DNA from 4 places in the Streptomyces sp. NPDC087263 genome. Region 4 is predicted to be linked to each of the others. Evidence: riboswitches for the same ligand, from Rfam matches in the RefSeq annotation. Region 4 holds a riboswitch; each other region holds the start of a gene.
The links. Region 4 has a riboswitch for S-adenosylmethionine ahead of ACIPC1_RS01225 (aminotransferase class V-fold PLP-dependent enzyme). Riboswitches for the same ligand answer to the same signal wherever they lie in the genome.
Positions count from the first base shown of each region.

Region 1: another riboswitch for S-adenosylmethionine. It lies ahead of ACIPC1_RS18055 (ABC transporter substrate-binding protein); the one in region 4 lies ahead of ACIPC1_RS01225 (aminotransferase class V-fold PLP-dependent enzyme).
Region 2: another riboswitch for S-adenosylmethionine. It lies ahead of thrC (threonine synthase); the one in region 4 lies ahead of ACIPC1_RS01225 (aminotransferase class V-fold PLP-dependent enzyme).
Region 3: another riboswitch for S-adenosylmethionine. It lies ahead of ACIPC1_RS11230 (putative leader peptide); the one in region 4 lies ahead of ACIPC1_RS01225 (aminotransferase class V-fold PLP-dependent enzyme).

Region 1 is NZ_JBIUYT010000005.1:214,259-218,813, reverse strand. Features, by position in the region: gene ACIPC1_RS18065 (ABC transporter permease) at 1-348, opposite strand, end outside; gene ACIPC1_RS18060 (ABC transporter permease) at 345-1,304, opposite strand; gene ACIPC1_RS18055 (ABC transporter substrate-binding protein) at 1,367-2,989, opposite strand; SAM riboswitch class IV at 3,381-3,490, opposite strand; gene ACIPC1_RS18050 (YoaK family protein) at 3,954-4,555, shown strand, end outside.
Region 2 is NZ_JBIUYT010000014.1:16,954-21,508, reverse strand. Features, by position in the region: gene ACIPC1_RS35540 (trehalose-6-phosphate synthase) at 1-1,021, opposite strand, end outside; gene ACIPC1_RS35535 (glucosyl-3-phosphoglycerate synthase) at 1,098-2,072, opposite strand; SAM riboswitch class I at 2,252-2,399, shown strand; gene thrC (threonine synthase) at 2,417-3,745, shown strand; gene ACIPC1_RS35525 (MoaD/ThiS family protein) at 3,742-4,017, shown strand; gene ACIPC1_RS35520 (cold-shock protein) at 4,487-4,555, shown strand, end outside.
Region 3 is NZ_JBIUYT010000003.1:421,342-425,896, reverse strand. Features, by position in the region: gene ACIPC1_RS11245 (NtaA/DmoA family FMN-dependent monooxygenase) at 1-64, opposite strand, end outside; gene ACIPC1_RS11240 (LLM class flavin-dependent oxidoreductase) at 83-1,327, opposite strand; gene ACIPC1_RS11235 (putative leader peptide) at 1,404-1,469, opposite strand; SAM riboswitch class IV at 1,566-1,679, opposite strand; SAM riboswitch class IV at 1,896-2,040, shown strand; gene ACIPC1_RS11230 (putative leader peptide) at 2,077-2,142, shown strand; gene ACIPC1_RS11225 (glutathione S-transferase C-terminal domain-containing protein) at 2,235-3,014, shown strand; gene ACIPC1_RS11220 (peptidoglycan-binding protein) at 3,029-3,709, opposite strand; gene ACIPC1_RS11215 (SpoIIE family protein phosphatase) at 4,041-4,555, shown strand, end outside.
Region 4 is NZ_JBIUYT010000001.1:266,049-270,603, reverse strand. Features, by position in the region: gene ACIPC1_RS01235 (cytochrome bc complex cytochrome b subunit) at 1-1,279, shown strand, start outside; gene trpD (anthranilate phosphoribosyltransferase) at 1,435-2,499, shown strand; SAM riboswitch class IV at 2,611-2,727, shown strand; gene ACIPC1_RS01225 (aminotransferase class V-fold PLP-dependent enzyme) at 2,918-4,279, shown strand; gene ACIPC1_RS01220 (PQQ-binding-like beta-propeller repeat protein) at 4,350-4,555, shown strand, end outside.

The DNA of each region.
Region 1 (4,555 bases), on a different contig from region 4:
CAGCGTCGCCTTCAACGACAGCTGCGCACCGTGCACCACCCGGGAGAACAGGTCACGTCCCAGTTCGTCGGTGCCGAACCAGTGCGCGCCGCTCGGGCCCTGGAAGTTCTGCGACGGCACCCCCTGTAGCGGATCCTGCGAGGTGAACAGCCCCGGCCGGAACGCGGCAAGGACCACGAACGCCACCGCGAGGACCGACGCCAGTAAGCCCGGTCGCAGCAGCAGGAATCGGGTCACCCGCCCGGGTTCGAGCCCGCGCACCGGCCCCGGGTCGATGCCGGGCTCGACGGGGTGTGCCGGGCCGAGGGCGGCGCCTGCGGCGGCATCCTCGACAAGGGTTTCGCTCATGCGGGCCGCACCTTCCTGTTCGAGGTCACCACGATCCGCGGGTCCAGCAGCGGATAGACGAGATCGACGAGCAGATTGGCCGCCACGAAGATCAGGGCTCCGAACACCACCACTCCCTGGACCAGTGGAATGTCCTGGGCGGTGACCGCAGCGGCCGTCACCCGGCCCAGGCCGTCGCGGGAGAACACGGTCTCGACGACCACCGAACCGGCGACGAGCTGCCCGGCCAGCAGCCCGACGATCGTCAACGCCGGCAGTGAGGCGTTGCGCAGCGCGTGCCGCAGGTGAATACGCAGTCGGCCGGCGCCCTTGGCCCGCGCGGTCTCCACATAGGCCTGGTCGAGCGCCGTGAGCAGGCTCTTGGCCAGCACCTGCGCGACCAGGGCGCCGGTCGGGATCGCGAGCGTCACCGCCGGCAGCACCAGACCCGGCAGCCCGTCGTTACCGAACGCGGGGAACCACCGCGCCCGGAAGGAGAACAGCTCGACGAGCACCAGCCCGACCCAGAACGTCGGCACCGACACCCCCAGCGGCGGCAACGACAGCAACAGCTGCCGCAACCACCGCTGCGTGGTGTAGGTCGCCAGCACCGCAAGACCGCCACCGAAGACCACCGCGAGCAGCAGCGCCGCTCCGGTCAACTGCAGCGTCTGCGGCAGCGCGTCGGCCAGCGTCGAGGTCACCGGCCGACCGGTGGAGACCGCGTTCCCGAAGTCACCGCGCACCGCCTTGCCGAGATAGTCGGCGTACTGCACCAGCACCGGTTTGTCGAAGCCGTACTCATGCCGCAGTGCGGCGATCTGCGCCGGATCGATCTGGCCCGAGTCCGCTCCGGCGCCGGCCATCGCCGAGACCGGATCACCGGGCAGATAGTTCAGCACGAAGAACGACACCGTGTACGCAGCCCAGAGCACCCCGAGTGCCTGTGCGAGACGCTTGCTCACATAGTGACGCATTTCCTGCCCACCTCCTGTAGCCGACGACCGGATCGGACGCTCTGTCGCGCATCCACCGGCTGCTAGCCGATCCAGGTGTCGTGCAGCTGGATCCGGCTGGAGGCATCGAACGTGAGGTTGTGCACCTTCTTCGCCACCCCCAGCTGGGTCTGCAGCTCCACCACGGGAATGACGTAGGCGTTCTGCACGATCAACTGCTGTGCCTGGCCGACCAGTTCCTTCCGCTTGGCCACGTCGGCAGTCGCCGCCTGCTGGGTCAGCGCCGAGTCCAGCGGGCCCGCCGGCAGGCGGTAGAGGTTGGCCAGCTCGGTGGAGTACTGGCTGCGCAGGATGTCCGGGTCGGCGCGGGTCAGGTTGCCCCACGACGCGTCGAAGTCGCCGGACTGCAGCATCGTGGCGAACTGGGCGGTCTGCGTCTCCTTGAGGACCACGTCGACTCCGACGGCCTTGAGCTGCTGCTGGATCAGCTCCAGGGCCGGCTGGTTGGTGGCCGAGTTGGCGAACCACCTGACGATCAGGCTGAGCTTGGTGCCGTTCTTCGATCTGATGCCGTCACTGCCGACCTTCCAACCAGCCGATTCCAGCAGGGACTTCGCCTTCGCCGTGTCGAAGGCCAGGTCGGAGCCCTGGTCGGCGTAGTCCGGTGTGGTGTACGCCAGGATGCTGGTCGCCGGCCTGGTGCCGGTCGGGAACACGGTGTCGACGATCTGCTGCCGGTCGATGGCGAACAGGAGCGCCTGACGCACCTTCACGTCCTTCAGCAGCGGGCGGGAGTTGTTCAGCCCCAGGTTGAACACCGCACCGGGATTCGCCCGTCGTTGCAGGTTCACCTGGCCACCGGTGAGCGCAGCCTCGTCGGCCTTGCCGACGCTGCTGATCGCGTCCACCTGACCGGACTGCAGGCTGCCGGTGCGCACGCCCGATTCGGGCACCACCTTGAACACCAGCTTGTCCAGGTACGCCTCGCCCTGCTTGGTCCACAGGGACGAACCCCAGGCGTACTTGCTGCGCTTGGTCAAGGTGATCGCCTGGTTCTGCACATAACTCTCCAGCGTGAACGGCCCGGACCCGACCACACCCTTGCTGCACTTCTCCTGCGGGCTCTGCTTCGCGCTAGCCGACGACTCGATACCCAGTGAGTGCGTCGACGTGGCCTGGAGGAACTGCGCGTTCGGCTGCTGGAACTTGACCCGCACCGTGAGCGGATCGACCGCGGTGGTGCTGTCCACGCCGCTCAAGTACCCCTGGGCCAGCGTCCCCAGGGCGCCGAGCTTCGGTACCGCGTCGAAGTTGTCCTTGACCACCTGCGCGGTCAGCGGTGTCCCGTCGCTGAAGGTGACACCTGATCGCAGGTGGAAGGTGAACGTGGTCGTGTCGGAGCTGACGTCCCAGCTCTTCGCCAGCCACGGCACAATTCTGCCGGTCTTGGGATCCTGGTCGGTCAGGGAGTCCACGATCTGGCGCAGTGAGTAAATGGTGTCGTTGCTGCCCACCTGCTGCGGATCCACGCAGCCCACGTCGGAACCCACCGCGAAGGTCAGTGTGCCGCCGGACTTGGCCGGGCCGTTGTCGCTGGTCGAGCCGGCGCTGTCGCTCGACGTGCAGGCGCTCAGCAGGAGGCTGCTTGTCACAAGGGCGGCGAGTGCCGCCCACCGGGTGGGTCGGGAATCCGGATGCGATATCACGGACGGGTTCTCCTACTCCAAAGTCACCGCGCACATGCCGGTGCAGACCAAGGCGAAGTGGACCTGGGCAGACCTGGGCGAAGTGACGGAAATATTCGGAAGATGTCTGGGGAAAGGGTGCCGACGAAGGCGTGACAGTGCCGCGGACTCCGACAGCACTGTGAGAGCCCGCAGGGAGTCGCCCGCGGCGTCAAAGCCGTCGGCGAACGTCAGTCAGGAAGGCGGGGAGGCCGGGACGCAATCAGTCGTGACACAGACAGCTGGTGAAGAGCTGCAGGTCGATGTGGCGTCGGCGGGAGAATCCGGAGAACACCGCAGCGGCCGCGATCGAAGCACTGAGATCACTGCTGTTCGGCACGCTGGTCCTCCCGATCTCAGGCCCGGTCAAGGGGCCACGCGCTTGCGGGGTCGATGACCCCGCCGGGCTTTCACCTGGAGCACCCCACCGCGGTGGAGGGTTGCCGATCAACGAGCCAGGGCTTGACGCTGACACTCAATGCCGCTTGGAACGCTAACGAGCGTCGCCATGATCCGTCAATGCCGACAGGCGAGTTGGGCCACGCACGGCACGGCGGACCGAGTTGCGAAAGGCCCGGAAACGGCCGTCCCGAACTCTCCTGACCGGGCGCCGGTCGGACCCGAGGCGCCCCGACTCAAGAAATCGTCGGACCTGTCTGTTTTGTCATTCCAGAGGGCCTTCGTAGTTCTTTGCTGAAACCTGAGTAAGGTTTCGCCCAAATATGTGGCTTTTTCCCAGATGTGGTCACATCCTGAACGCGGGAGATAAATGTGTACCTAGCAACTAGTCGGGGCGAGTTGCCGACTCTGGGCGCTTGGAGGGAAAGGCATGCAATGGAGCAGCCTGCAAAACACCCACGGCCGGCGGTCTCGACTCGAACGTTCTCGGGACACTCGACCTGCCGCCCCGACCCTGCCGGTCCGGGGCGACGGAGGAGCCGAACCCGTGGATGACCGGCGTGTGGACCTGGCCGCAGCGCACGCGACGCCGGAACTGCTGGCCATTCGTGACCGGCTGCTTGTCGCCCTGGCGTTCTCGTCAGGCGTCTTCGAGGCGATCTGCTTTCTCTCCTTCGGGAAGGTCTTCACGGCGTTCCAGACCGGAAACCTGGTGTTTCTCGGACTTGGGGTAGCCGGCACGCGGCCGCCCGCCGGCCCGGATCCCGTTCGCGTGGTGATTTCACTTGCCGCGTTCGCCGTGGGGGCCGCAGTGGCAACACGGATCCTGACCGCGTTCAACGGCGACGAGGAGATGGAGGACTCGCAGATCTTCGAAGCGTGGCCGCGTCGCGTCTCCATCGCACTGTGCGTCGCGACGGTGGCGCAGGTCGGTTTCATCGTCGTGTGGATGGCGGCGTCTCCGTCCAGCCTCGTGTCCAACATCCTGGTCGCCCTCAACGCCTTTGCGATGGGTCTGCAGATGAATGCCGTTCGGTCGCTCCATGTGCCGGGCATTTCCACCACGGCGGCCACGGCCACCTTCATCAGCTGGATTTCCGGTATCACCACCTGGTCTCTGAAGCCCGCCGCGGTACGTCGCCTGACCGG
Region 2 (4,555 bases), on a different contig from region 4:
CGTCGGCGACCCGCTGCACCTCGGCGGTGTATTCGCGGTACACGGCGAGGTCCTGGCGGGAGGGATAGGCGAAGGCGACGTGCACGACCCGTTCGCGCCAGGACGGCTGGTCCTCCAGGAGCTGCCGGTAGGCCAGCAGTCCGCGCACGATGTTCTTCGACAGTTCGGTGCGGTCGACCCGCACGATCGCCTTCCGGCCCTCGCCGATCTGCTCACGCAGGGTGGCCATCCGCTCGGCGACATCCGCCTCGTGCGACCGCTTGCGCAGGAAGTCCGCGTCCGCGCCGAGCCCGTGCACGCCGACACGGGTGTCACCGAGCCCGCCGACCAGCTCCTGCGCGCACGCGGTGAACGCGGACGCCCAGCGCTGGGTGAGGAAGCCGAGCCGGTCCGCGCCGAGCATGCCGCGCAGCACCTGCTCGGCGATGTCGTCGGGGAGCATGCGGAAGTAGTCCACCGGCGCCCACGGCGTGTGCGAGAAGTGCCCGATCCGCAGGTCGGGGCGGAGCTCCCGCAGCATGCCGGGGACGAGGGTCAGGTGGTAGTCCTGTACGACCACCACGGCGCCCTCGGCCGCCTCGTCGGCCAGCGCCCGCGCGAAGGCCCGGTTGTAGGCCTCGTACGACGCCCACTGGCGCCGGAACTCCATGTCGAAGACCGGCTCCAGCGGCGTCTGGTAGAGCATGTGGTGGACGAACCACAGCACGGAGTTCGCGATGCCGTTGTAGGCGTCCGCGTGCACCTCGGCGTCGATGTCCAGCATCCGTACGCCGTCCTCGCCGACCCCGCGCCTCACCGCCTCGCGGTCCCCGTCGCCGAGCGCCGAGCACACCCACAGGGCGCCCGCGTCCGGGCCGATCGCCGACAGGCCCGAGACCAGGCCGCCGCCGCCGCGCCTGGCCTGGAGCTCGCCGTCCTCGCGCACGTCGTAGGAGACCGGGCCGCGGTTGGACGCGACGAGGATCCGGTGGGAGCCCTGCGGGGATGCCGTGGAAGCAGCAGTCGAAGCCGTGGAAGCCATACGCGTCAATCTAGCCCGGCCCGGAAACGCTCAAACGTACGGACGGGGTACCGCGCAGACGTATACCGTCGACGGTTTACGCCGCTTTGCGTGACTGATACTCCGAGATTTCCGCCATCGGAGGCCGTTCTTCCGTATCCACGGAGTACGTGCGCGGCTCGAAGCCGGACTCGCCCCGTTCGAACTGGGTGATGGCCGGCCGGATGAGGTGGCCGCGGGCGAGCCGGAGCTGTGCGGTGCGGTAGATCGCGGCGGACATCCGGCCCAGCGCCTGGCCGTCCTGGTGCCGGTGCTTGCGCACACCGACGTCGACCTGGGCGAGCGCGTCCAGGCCCACCAGGTGCAGCGCGTCGACGAGCATGCCGAGCTCCACGCCGTATCCGACGGGGAACGGGAGCTGTTCCAGGAGGGTGCGGCGGGCCGCGTACTCGCCGCCGAGCGGCTGGACGAAGCCGGCCAGCTGCGGCCAGTGCATGTTCAGCAGGGGGCGTGCCATCAGTTCGGTGACACGGCCGCCCTGACCGGCCGCGGTTCTGCCGGAGGTGGGTTCACCCGGCAGGTTCAGCGGGCGGTCGTACATCGCCTTGACCAGGTCCACGCCCGGATCGGTGAGCAGCGGCCCCACGATCCCGGAGACGAAGTCCGACGAGAACTCCTTGAGGTCCGCGTCGATGAAACAGACGATGTCACCGCTCGTCACCAGGAGTGACCGCCACAGGACCTCGCCCTTGCCGGGCACGGCCGGGATGCGGGGAAGTATTTCGTCCCGGTGGACTACTCGGGCGCCAGCGGCGGCGGCGACCTCGGAGGTGCGGTCGGTCGAGCCCGAATCGATGACGACGATCTCGTCGACGAGGGGGACTTTGCGGGTCATCAGGTCGCGGCGGATGATGGAGACGATCTCACCGACCGTGGCCTCCTCGTTGAGCGCGGGCAGGACCACGCTCACCGTGGAGTTGGTGGATCGTTTCGCGGCTATGAGCTTCTTGAGCGGCCGGTCGGTCACGGACCAGGAGCGCGTGCTCAGCCAGCGCTCGACGTCTTCAAGCACGTGCGGCTCTCCCTTGCGTTCATTGGGATGCTTGTGCCCGTCGCCGCGGCAGCGTTTGGTGTGTCGCTGGCATCTCGCGGTTCGGACGGCTCTCTCCACCATCCAGGCCTTCGGTTACAGTCTTGAACAACGCTGATGACCATCGCATGTCGGGGGTCGTCCGGCGCACAACTGAATACCGCTCATCCAGAGGGGCAGAGGGATACGGCCCGTTGAAGCCCCGGCAACCCTCCAGCTGGTTCTTGTCACATCGATGTGGCGAGGCTCCCGGCTCGGGAAGGTGCCAAATCCGTCTCACGGCGAAGTGCGTCGTGAGGAAGATGAGGAGAAAGGGCCTCGCCTCCATGGCTGCGCAGACAGTTGCAAGCACCACTGCACACACCACGAACCCCGTGACCTCCCCGGATTCCGCGAACTCCGTCGACCTGGGCCCCGCCACCGCGCTTTCCTGCCGCGAGTGCGGACACCGCGTCCCGCTCGGCCCGCTCTTCGCCTGCGAGGAGTGTTTCGGCCCGCTGGAGATCGCGTACGACTTCTCGGCCTACGAGACCGAGGACCTCCGCAAGCGCATCGAAGCGGGCCCCGCGAACATCTGGCGCTACGCGCCGCTCCTGCCGGTCCCCGCGGACGTCGCGGAGAAGCCGAACATCAACCCCGGCTGGACCAAGCTCGTCAAGGCCGACAACCTGGCCCGCGCGCTGGGCGTCACCCCCGGCAAGCTCTTCGTCAAGGACGACTCCGGCAACCCGACGCACTCCTTCAAGGACCGCGTCGTCGCCCAGGCCATCGAGGCCGCCCGCGCCTTCGACTTCACCACCCTCTCCTGCTCCTCCACCGGCAACCTCGCGGGCGCCGTCGGTGCCGCCGCGGCCCGCGCCGGCTTCCGCTCCTGCGTCTTCATCCCGCACGACCTGGAGCAGGGCAAGATCGTCATGGCCGCGGTGTACGGCGGCGAGCTCGTCGGCATCGAGGGCAACTACGACGACGTGAACCGTTTCTGCTCCGAGCTGATCGGCGACCCGGCCGGCGAGGGCTGGGGCTTCGTCAACGTCAACCTGCGGCCGTACTACGCGGAGGGCTCGAAGACCCTCGCGTACGAGATCTGCGAGCAGCTCGGCTGGCGGATCCCCGACCAGCTGGTCATCCCGATCGCCTCCGGCTCCCAGCTCACGAAGATCGACAAGGCTCTGCAGGAGCTGATCAAGCTCGGCCTTGTGGCGGACAAGCCGTACAAGATCTTCGGTGCCCAGGCCGAGGGCTGCTCGCCGGTGTCGGTGGCCTACAAGGCCGGCCACGACGTCGTACGGCCCCAGAAGCCCCACACCATCGCCAAGTCGCTCGCCATCGGCAACCCGGCCGACGGGCCGTACGTGCTCGACATCGCGCGGCGTACCGGCGGCGCCGTGGAGGACGTGAACGACGAGCAGATCGTCGACGCGATCAAGCTCCTCGCGCAGACGGAGGGCATCTTCGCCGAGACCGCGGGTGGCGTGACGGTGGGTGTGGCGAAGAAGCTGATCGAGAACGGTCTGCTCGATCCGACCCTCACCACCGTCGTCCTCAACACCGGCGACGGCCTCAAGACCCTGGACGCGGTGGCCTCGGACACCGGGCTCACCGCGACCATCCGCCCGAACCTGGACTCCTTCCGAGAGGCTGGCCTCGCGTCATGAGTGTCAACGTCCGCATCCCCACCATCCTGCGCACCTACACCGGCGGCAAGGCCGAGGTGACGGCCGAGGGCGGCACCCTCGGCGAGGTGATCGCCGACCTGGAGCAGAACCACACCGGCATCGCCGCACGCGTCCTGGACGACCAGGGCAAGCTGCGTCGCTTCGTCAACGTGTACGTGAACGACGACGACGTCCGCTTCGAGCAGGGCCTGGAGACGTCGACGCCGGACGGCGCGGGCGTCTCGATCATTCCGGCCGTCGCCGGAGGCTGACCGTCACGCGTCATTACTTACGGTGATTGCCGTTACCTTAGGTAATTGCGGTCACCGAGAGTTCATCGAATTGCCCCCTCCGTGAGAGAAGCGGAGGGGGCAATTCTGTATGGTTGAGCGCGGTACAGTTGGGGAAGCCGCTTCGCTTTCGAGTTGGTTTCATGCCGGGCGCATATGAGTCCTCGCCCGATGCCCGACAAGAAGTAGCCAAAGTGCCCCGCCTCTTTGAGCCGTTTATGGCATTTACGGGGCCCGACTTGCCCTGAAACTTTGCGAATTCTCCGCATATTCCCGATCGGTCGTGCTCAGAATTCTCGTCCGATTGACCTGTTGCAGAGGGCAGTTGGACAGATACATTCAGCCGCGGTCGACGCGTTCCGGCGCACACCCCCAATCCTTGGGGGGTGAGGTCTGACCCGGGCCCGCGAAGTGCGGTCCTGTGCAAGGGCCAGTAATAGGGGAGTTAGGCATGGCTCAGGGCACCGTCAAGTGGTTCAACGCGGAGAAGGGGTACGGCTTCATCGCGGTCGACGGTGGT
Region 3 (4,555 bases), on a different contig from region 4:
TGACGCCGGGGAAGTGCGCCGCGAGGTGGATCTGCTTGAGCGGCTTGTCCGTTGACTTGCTCATGAGTGAGGTCCCTCCGGCTCAGACGTGGGCGGCGTAGCGGTTGGCGGGGCGGGCGAGCCCCAGCAACCCGCGCAGGGTGTCGGCCTCGTACGAGTGCCGGAAGGCGTCGCGGCGCTGGAGTTCGGGGACCAGGCCCCGGGTGATCGCCGGGAGGTCGTGCCCGGCGACGGCCGGACGCAGCCGGAAGCCGGTCAGCCCGGACTCCCGCAACTCCTGGAGCAGATCGGCCAGTTGTACGGGGGTGCCGGTGAACACCCGGGCGTCGCTGGTGTACGGGTAGCCCGCGAGGGCGTCGAGACGCTCTCGCCGGTCCACCGCGGCGGCGGGGTCGTTGTCCAGGAACACCACCAGGTCACCGAAGAGGTGCAGGGGCTCCTCAGCGCGTCCGGCCGCTTCCTGTTCGGTGCGGACCGCGGCGACGATGGCACGCGCCTCTTCGACGTCGTGCGGAGTGACGTACCCGATGTCGGTGCTGCGGGCGAGCAACCGGAACGGCGCGCCCGTCGTGGACTCGTGGGCCAGTGCGGTGACCAGGGGCTGACCCTGCGGCGGGCGGGGTGTGATGGACGGGCCCTTGACGCTGAAGTGCTTGCCCTCGAAGTCGATGTAGTGCAGCTTGTCGCGGTCGACGAAGCGGCCGGTGGTGACGTCCCGGATCTCCGCGCCGTCCTCCCAGCTGTCCCACAGCCGGCGCACCGCCTCGACGTAGTCGGCGGTCTCGTCGAAGAGATCGACGATCAACTCCTGTAGAGCCGGGGTCTCCAGGTCTTCGATACGGAGCTTCGGAAACGTCCGGCGTCCGAAGTGAGCGGCCTCGTTCTGCCGCGCGGACGCCTGCACCCGCAGGCCCGCGCGGCCGGTGCTCACATAGTCGAGGGTGGCGATGGCCTTGGATGTGTGGAAGGGCTCCGTGTGGGTGGTCACCACGCTCGGCACCAGCCCTATGTGGCTGGTCAGCGGCGCGACACGAGCTGCGATGAGGACGGCGTCGAGCCGACCGCGTACCTGGTCGGTGCGTGCGTCCGGTTCGCTGAGGCGTGCGGACTGCGGGCCGAGTCCGTCCTCGATGGTCACGAAGTCGAGCAGGCCGCGCTCTGCCTCGGTGATCAGGTCGGTCCAGTACGAGGCGGTGAACAGATCCTGGGGGCGGGCCACCGGATCACGCCAGGCTGCCGGGTGCCAGCCCGCGCCGTCGAGGGCGACGGCCAGGTGCAGTGCGGCGGTGGAGGAAGAGGATGAGGGCAACGACGTTGACGAGGACACGAAAGGGGTGCCTTCCTGATCGACCGTGTGAGATCGCCGGGCCTCGACTGGGAGGGTGCGGCGGCGGGGTGACAGGTCAGGGACGACAGAGCGCGCCGGCCACGCGCTGGAGGTCGATGTGCGGCCGGGAGTACAGGTGCACGCGACGGCGCGGGGCGAGAACCGGGACACGAAGACGGGGCACGGGCTGCACGTCCGTCACCTCCGCCCTTCCGGCTCGGCGGGCTGGAGGCCGCCGGCATCGCGCTTGCGGAACCCGGGACGGGTACCGCCTGGTCGTCACCTGGAGCACCCCGCCGCGGAGGAGGGTTGCCGGTCAGCAAGCCAGGGCTTGACGCTGACGCTCATAACCTGCTGGGGACGCTACGGGAGGCCACAGCGGTGCGCAATGCCCGGGGATCATGGTCGTGCTCACACCGCCGCGCGTCCTCAGGAGCGACAACCACCGGGCCGCGCAATCTGTTCCACGCCTCCTGTCCAGCCTGAGGCACGCCGAATGACCACCTGGTGAGACCGCGCCGGAGGCCTTCTTGACGGCCTCACGGAGCGCACCGACACTGACGGGGACGGTCACGATTGTCAGCGCCCTTGGGGCAGGTTCTCCTGCCCGTGAGGTCATCGGCCCCGGCCCGCTGGCAGGCAACCCTTCCACCGCGACGGGGTGCCCCGGGTGACGACCGGGTTCCGCCGGTGCGGTGGGACAAGCGTGGTCTCGCGTCTCGCGGGCCCCGAGGGTGGGACAGGTGGGAATGGCCAACAGCGGTTTGACGAGACGCCTGCACATCGATCTGTTGCGTGTCTCCAGCGCCTACTAGTCCGAGCGATCCGGACCGGTACGTAGCGCAGTCACTCCGCCCCGCCGCGGTGCCCACAAGGTGGCCGTGGCCTCCTCGTCCCATGGAGAGTCATGTCCGAGACAATCTCGCACGCCTCAAACTCCGGTACGTCCAGCACGTGTACCCCGACTCCGTGCGTTCCCAGCTCACTTGACGCGGTCCCCCACCCCCGGATCGCCGCCACCCCGTCCGCCCGCCCGCACCGTTTCCGCAGCCGTATCGGAGTGGGTCTCGCCGGCGGCTTCTACCCGGCCCCGCACCGCTACGAGTTGTATCTGTCCGCACACTGTCCCCTCTCGCTGCGGGTCTCCATCACCCACGGCCTGCTGGGTCTCAAGGACTCGGTCGCCACCACTCTGCTGGCGCTCCCCGCCGACACCCCCTCCGCGTTCGCCTCACTGCGCGGGGCGTACGAGGCCACCTGGCACCACTACGACGGTCCGCTGACCGCCCCCGCGCTGTGCGACCGGTGGAGCGGACGCGTAGTCAGCAACCACACGCCCGACATCCTGCGCGACCTCGGCGACCTCTTCGCCGACCGCGCCGGATCCTGTCACTCCCCGCTCCGCCCGGCGGAACTCGCCGCGGACATCGACGCCCTGCGCGACCTCCTCGACCGGGATGTCACCCCGGGTGCGCCGCCGCAGGAACGGTCGGCGGCCCTCGACCTGCTGAACGGTCAACTCGCCGCTGGTCCCTATGCGTTGGGCAAGGAACTGACCGCGGCCGATGTGGACCTGTGGGTCGCCCTCGTCCCACTCGAAGCGGCCCAGGACCTGTCCTCGTACGCGCTCCTCCAGGACTATGTGCGACGTCTCGACGCCCACCCGGCCTTCCATCGGCACCTGTAGGTCAGGAGTGCTCGTCACGTACGGGATTCCAGGGCGGCCCGGGTGTCGTTGCCGTAGACGCCCGTCTCATCGCCCCGGATCCCGTACCAGAGCTGGAAGCGGGCCACGGCCTCGGTGAGTGTGGGGTCGTAGGTTCCGCTCGTGACGCCGCTCTGGTACACGTCCGGGATATGGAGGAGCCGTTCCTGGAGTTCCGTCACGTCGGGGCCGCGGTCTCCCTCCCGTAGGGTGCCGATGCCGTCCGGTTCGGCGGCGCCGGAAGGGGCCTGGGCGACGGGTGCCGTGGCGGACGGGGCGGCACCGGTCCGCGATCCGCCGTCACCGTCGGGCAGCAGCATGGCCAGGGCGAATCCGACCAGCGCGGCCGCCGCCACCGCACCGACGACCGTGGCCCGGCGCGGACCGGTGGCACGCTCGGGCCCGGGTTCACGCATGGGCGGTGCCGCCGGCTCCGCCTCCCCGCCAGCGGCATAGTTCTCGCCGGCCAGGACGGGCGTCAGTTCCTCCGTCTCGCCCAGGTGCGCCGACGACCATCTGATCGACTCAGGGCTTTCGTCCGGGCCGACGGCCTGCTGATCCTCACGGAACTCCCTCACCAGTTCCGCGAGGGCCTCCGTCCGGCGGCGTTGCTGGACGTAGGTGGGTTCGAGTGCCGGGCGGCGCATGGGCTGCTCGCGTTCGGGCGGTGTCGACACACTGCTCTCCTTCCGTGCGACGCGGTCTCCCGCCATCCCCGTGGAGAGATACGGAGGCACCGGCACGGGAGTTCAACCACTGCCGGCCGACTCCGTGACGGACGGGACGGATGGATGGACGGGCGGACGGACGGACGCGGCACGTGACCCGTCACTGTACGTAACCCTCCTCGGCCTCCGTGCGTCCCGCCGTGCGACAAGTCCAAGCCCGCGCGACAGTCGTACAACGTGAAGAATGGGTGCGAGCGGGTAAGACCACCTTCGGAGAGCGGAGAGGGTCGCGGTGGTTTCGAGCAAGGAACGGGACGTGTCGGCCCGGCAGCGCTTCGACATGACGGACGCCGTGCCACTGCTGCTCGACGCCCGTATGGCGGTGACCAGCTGGACCGCGGACGCCGAACGGCTGCTGGGGTACGCGGCCCGGGACGCGCTGGGACGGCCTGCCGCCGACCTGCTGATCCCCGAGGACGCGGCGCGGCTCCCGGAACTGGCCGAGCGGTGCCGCGGTGACGGCGGCTGGGCGGGCCTGCTGTCCGCACGACACCGGGACGGGCACCCGTTGAAGTTGATGGTTCAGGTTGTCCCCCTACGGCCGAGCGACGGCCCGGCACGCTGGGTGGTGCTGCTCGCGGACCTGGCCGACGGCGCCGGCTGGCACATGAGCCGCTCGGTGCTGGAGCGGATCACCTCGCGTTCCCCGGTGGGCATAGCGATCGTGGACACGGAGCTGCGGTACGTCTGGTCGAACCCCGCACTGGAGCAGTTCGGCGGGGGCCCGGCCCAAAAACGCCTCGGCCGCAGGCTCGCCGATGTGCAGCCGGGCCTGGACACCGAGCGGATCGAGGC
Region 4 (4,555 bases):
GGCGGCGCTGATCTTCATCGCCGCGATGATGGTCCACATGATGCGCGTGTTCTTCACGGGCGCCTTCCGTAAGCCGCGCGAGGTCAACTGGCTGTTCGGCTGGCTGCTGCTCGTCCTGTCGCTGTTCACCGGCTTCACGGGCTACTCACTCCCCGACGACCTGCTGTCGGGCACCGGCGTGCGGTTCATCGAGGGCGTGCTGCTGTCGGTCCCGATCGTCGGCACGTACCTCTCGTTCTTCATCTTCGGTGGTGAGTTCCCGGGCGGCGACTTCGTGGCCCGGTTCTACTCGGTGCACATCCTGCTGCTGCCGGGGATCATGCTCGGCCTGGTCGTGGGCCACCTGATCCTGGTCTTCTACCACAAGCACACACAGTTCGCGGGCCCCGGAAAGACGAACGAGAACGTCGTCGGAATGCCGCTCCTTCCGGTCTACACCGCCAAGGCCGGCGGCTTCTTCTTCCTGGTCTTCGGCGTCATCACGGCCATCGCGGGTATCGCCTCGATCAACCCGATCTGGTCCATGGGTCCCTATCGTCCGGATCAGGTGTCCACCGGTGCCCAGCCGGACTGGTACATGGGCTTCGCCGAAGGTCTGGTGCGTGTGATGCCGGGCTGGGAGATCAACCTGTGGGGTCACACGCTCGTGCTTGGCGTGTTCATCCCGATCGTGATCTTCCCGCTGGTGCTGGTGGCCATCGCCGTGTACCCCTTCATCGAGTCCTGGGTCACCGGCGACAAGCGCGAGCACCACATCCTCGACCGGCCACGCAACACCCCGACCCGTACAGGGTTCGGCGTGGCATGGCTGGCCGCGTACTTCGTGATGCTGATCGGTGGTGGAAACGACCTGTGGGCGACCCACTTCCACCTCTCGCTCAATTCCATCACCTGGTTCGTACGGATCGGCTTCTTCGTCATCCCGGTCCTCTCGTTCATCGCCACCAAGCGGATCTGCCTCGGCCTTCAGCGCCGGGACCGGGACAAGGTGCTGCACGGCCGCGAGTCGGGCATCATCAAGCGCCTGCCGCACGGTGAGTTCATCGAGATCCACGAGCCGCTCAGCCAGGAGGCTCTGCACACGCTCACCGCGCACGAGCAGTACCAGCCGGCCGAGATCGGCCCGGGCGTCGACGAGAACGGTGTCGAGCGCAAGGTGAAGGGCGCGCAGAAGCTGCGGGCCAAGCTCAGCAAGGGCTACTACGGGGAGGACAACCAGATCCCCAAGCCCACCGTCGAGGAGTACAAGGAGATCACGAGCGGCCACGGCCACCACTGATCGCCCGAACGATCCTCGCTGATCGCCACGGCTGGAGCCCCGTCCATTGCATGGACGGGGCTCTTTGCCGTCTCCAGGGCTGGATAGGGTGGACTCGCCCCTACGGATGGGGGCAAGTCCACCCCCGTACCTCTCTGAGTACCCCAGGAGCGACCATGAGCGCTGTGAACCCCGCTGGAGGCGACACCGCGGCGGACCGTTCCTGGCCCCGGTTGCTGAACGGCCTGCTCGACGGCCGTGACCTGAGTGCGGACGACACCGCCTGGGCGATGAACCTGATGATGCGCGGTGAGGCGACCGACGCGCAGATCGCCGGGTTCGCGGTGGCGCTGCGGGCCAAGGGAGAGACCGTCGAGGAGATCACCGGACTCGTACGGATGATGTACGAGCACGCCAACGTGATCGAGGTGCCGGGGAGGACCGTCGACATCGTCGGTACGGGCGGTGACGGGGCCAAGACCGTCAACATCTCCACCATGGCGGCGATCGTCATCGCCGGGACGGGCGCGAAGGTCGTCAAGCACGGCAACCGGGCGGCTTCCTCCGCCTCCGGGGCGTCCGACGTGCTGGAGAAGCTCGGGGTCAATCTGCAGCTGACGACGGAGCGGGTGGCCGAAGTGGCCGAGGAGGCCGGGATCACCTTCTGCTTCGCGGTGAAGTTCCACCCGGCGCTACGTCATGTGGGCGCCGCACGGGGGCAGTTGGGCATCCGCACGGTCTTCAACGCGCTCGGTCCGCTGACGAACCCGGCACGGGTGAAGGCGCAGGCCGTCGGCGTCGCGGACCCCCGCATGGCGCCCATCGTGGCGGGCGTCTTCGCCGAGCGCGGCAACTCCTCGCTGGTCTTCCGCGGCGACGACGGGCTCGACGAGCTGACCATCACCTCCACTTCCCGGGTGTGGGTCGTACGGGACGGAAAGGTCACCGAGGAGACCTTCGACCCGAGGGACGTCGGCATTGACCTGGTCCCGATCGAGGCGCTGCGGGGCGCGGACTCCACGTACAACGCGGACGTGGCGCGCCGGCTCCTCGACGGCGAGACGGGGCCGGTGCGGGACGCCGTGCTGCTGAACTCGGCGGCGGCGCTGGTGGCCCTGTCGCCGGGTGACGGGCCGCTCGCGGAGCAGATTCGCGCGGGGATGGCGAAGGCGGCGGAGGCCGTCGACTCGGGGGCGGCGAAACGGACGCTGGAGCGGTGGGTGGCGGCGACCAACGCGTAGTTTGCGAGGCGGTTCGCAGGGGGCCGGGCCGAAGAGGTCCGGCCCTTTCCGCGTTCCGGGATCCGGACACGGGTTGCGCCGTCGCGATCGGTTCGGTTAGTTTTTTCGGCAGGTCATGAGTGACAGTCATGAGGCCCCGGCCGACTGTCCGGCAACCCTCCGTCCGTGGCGGGGTGCCCCGGGTGAAGACCAGGCCGTAGGCAGCGAGGTCTGCGGCAAGCGCGGACCCCTCGCCCTCTTCTGAGTGGTTAAGGCCCAGGGGTCCTGGTCATTCGAGGGAGCCTTCTGTGAGCAAGCGAATGCGATAGGGCGTAGAGCCCCTCTTCCGCCTATCCCTGTCACCCCCCTTCCCGCGCTGAGCGTCCTCTCCATGGACCGGCTCGCGCGGTGATTTCCCTGCGTCTCACAGGAGTTCGCCATGTCTGTCTCCACCGTTGCCACCGACCAGGCCGTTTGTACCCAGTTGCCCGTTCTGGGGCGAGATGTCACCGTCCCGCTCGTCACCGGTGGCGAGGTCACGTACGCCGCCCTCGACTACGCCGCCAGCGCCCCGGCCCTCCAGCGGGTGTGGGACGACGTGGCCGCTTACGCCCCGTACTACGGCAGCGTGCACCGGGGGGCCGGGTACCTGTCCCAGCTCTCCACCGACCTCTTCGAGAACTCCCGCACCACCGTCGCCGAGTTCCTGGACTGCCGTGAAGACGACCAGGTCGTCTTCACCCGGTCGACCACCGACTCGCTCAACCTGCTCGCCGCCGCCCTTCCGGCCGACTGCCAGGTCTTCGTCTTCGAGACCGAGCACCACGCCTCGCTGCTGCCCTGGCGGGACGCGCAGGTGACGTACCTGAACGCCCCGCGTACGCCGGGGGAGGCCGTCGCGGCCCTGGAGCGTGCGCTCAGCCACCGCGACCCCCAGGGCCCGGCCCTCGTCTGTGTCACGGGCGCCTCGAACGTCACGGGTGAGCTGTGGCCGGTGCGTGAGCTGGCCGCCGCCGCGCACGCGCACGGCGCGCGCATCGTCCTCGACGCCGCGCAGCTCGCCCCGCACCACCCGGTGTCGGTGCGCGACCTCGACGTCGACTGGGTCGCCTTCTCCGGGCACAAGCTGTACGCCCCCTTCGGCTCCGGTGTCCTCGCGGGCCGCTCCGACTGGCTGCGCGCGGCCGAGCCGTACCTGGCGGGCGGCGGCGCCAGCCGCAAGGTGTCGCGGCGTACGGACGGCGGCGTGGACGTGGAGTGGCACGAGAGCGCCGCCCGGCACGAGGCCGGCTCGCCGAACGTGATCGGCGTCTACTCGATCGCCTCCGCCTGCAAAGCGCTCACCGAGGCCGGTTTCGACACGCTCGTCGCCCGTGAGCAGCACCTGATCGAGACGGTCCGCGCGGGTCTCGCCGAGGTGCCCGAGGTCAGGGTCCTCTCGCTCTTCGGCGACGACGCCCCGCGCGTCGGCGTCATCTCCTTCGTCGTGGAGGGCTGGAACAGCTCGCACTTCGCGGCCGCGCTGTCCGCCGAGTACGGCATCGGGGTGCGTGACGGCCTGTTCTGTGCCCACCCGCTGGTGCGCACCCTCCTCGGCAGCGACCCGCAGACCCAGGGCGAGTGCGGCGCCCCCGAGGCCGCGCCCGGCGAGAAGTCCCTCAACGCCATCCGCGTGAGCTTCGGCGCGGGCACCCCGGACGAGCACGTCGAGCGTTTCGTGCGCGCGGTCAAGGAGCTCGTCCGGGACGGCGCGAAGTGGAACTACCGGACGCAGGACGGGCGTTGCGTTCCCGCCGTGTGATCGCCTGACAGGAGCACGGCGTATACGCTCCCCTTCGGCGGCCGTACGGCGAACAGGGGAGTCACGGGGAGTGCAGGCGCTGCGGGAGACGGATCCACGGCGGATCGGTCCGTACGAGGTACTCGGGCGGCTCGGCGCGGGCGGCATGGGCGAGGTCTATCTCGCCGAGTCGCGTGCCGGGCTCCGGCTGGCCGTGAAGGTGGTGCGGGCCGAGCACGCCCAGGACCGCACCTTCCGCGCCCGGTTCCGCCAGGAGGTGCGGGCCGCGCAGACCGT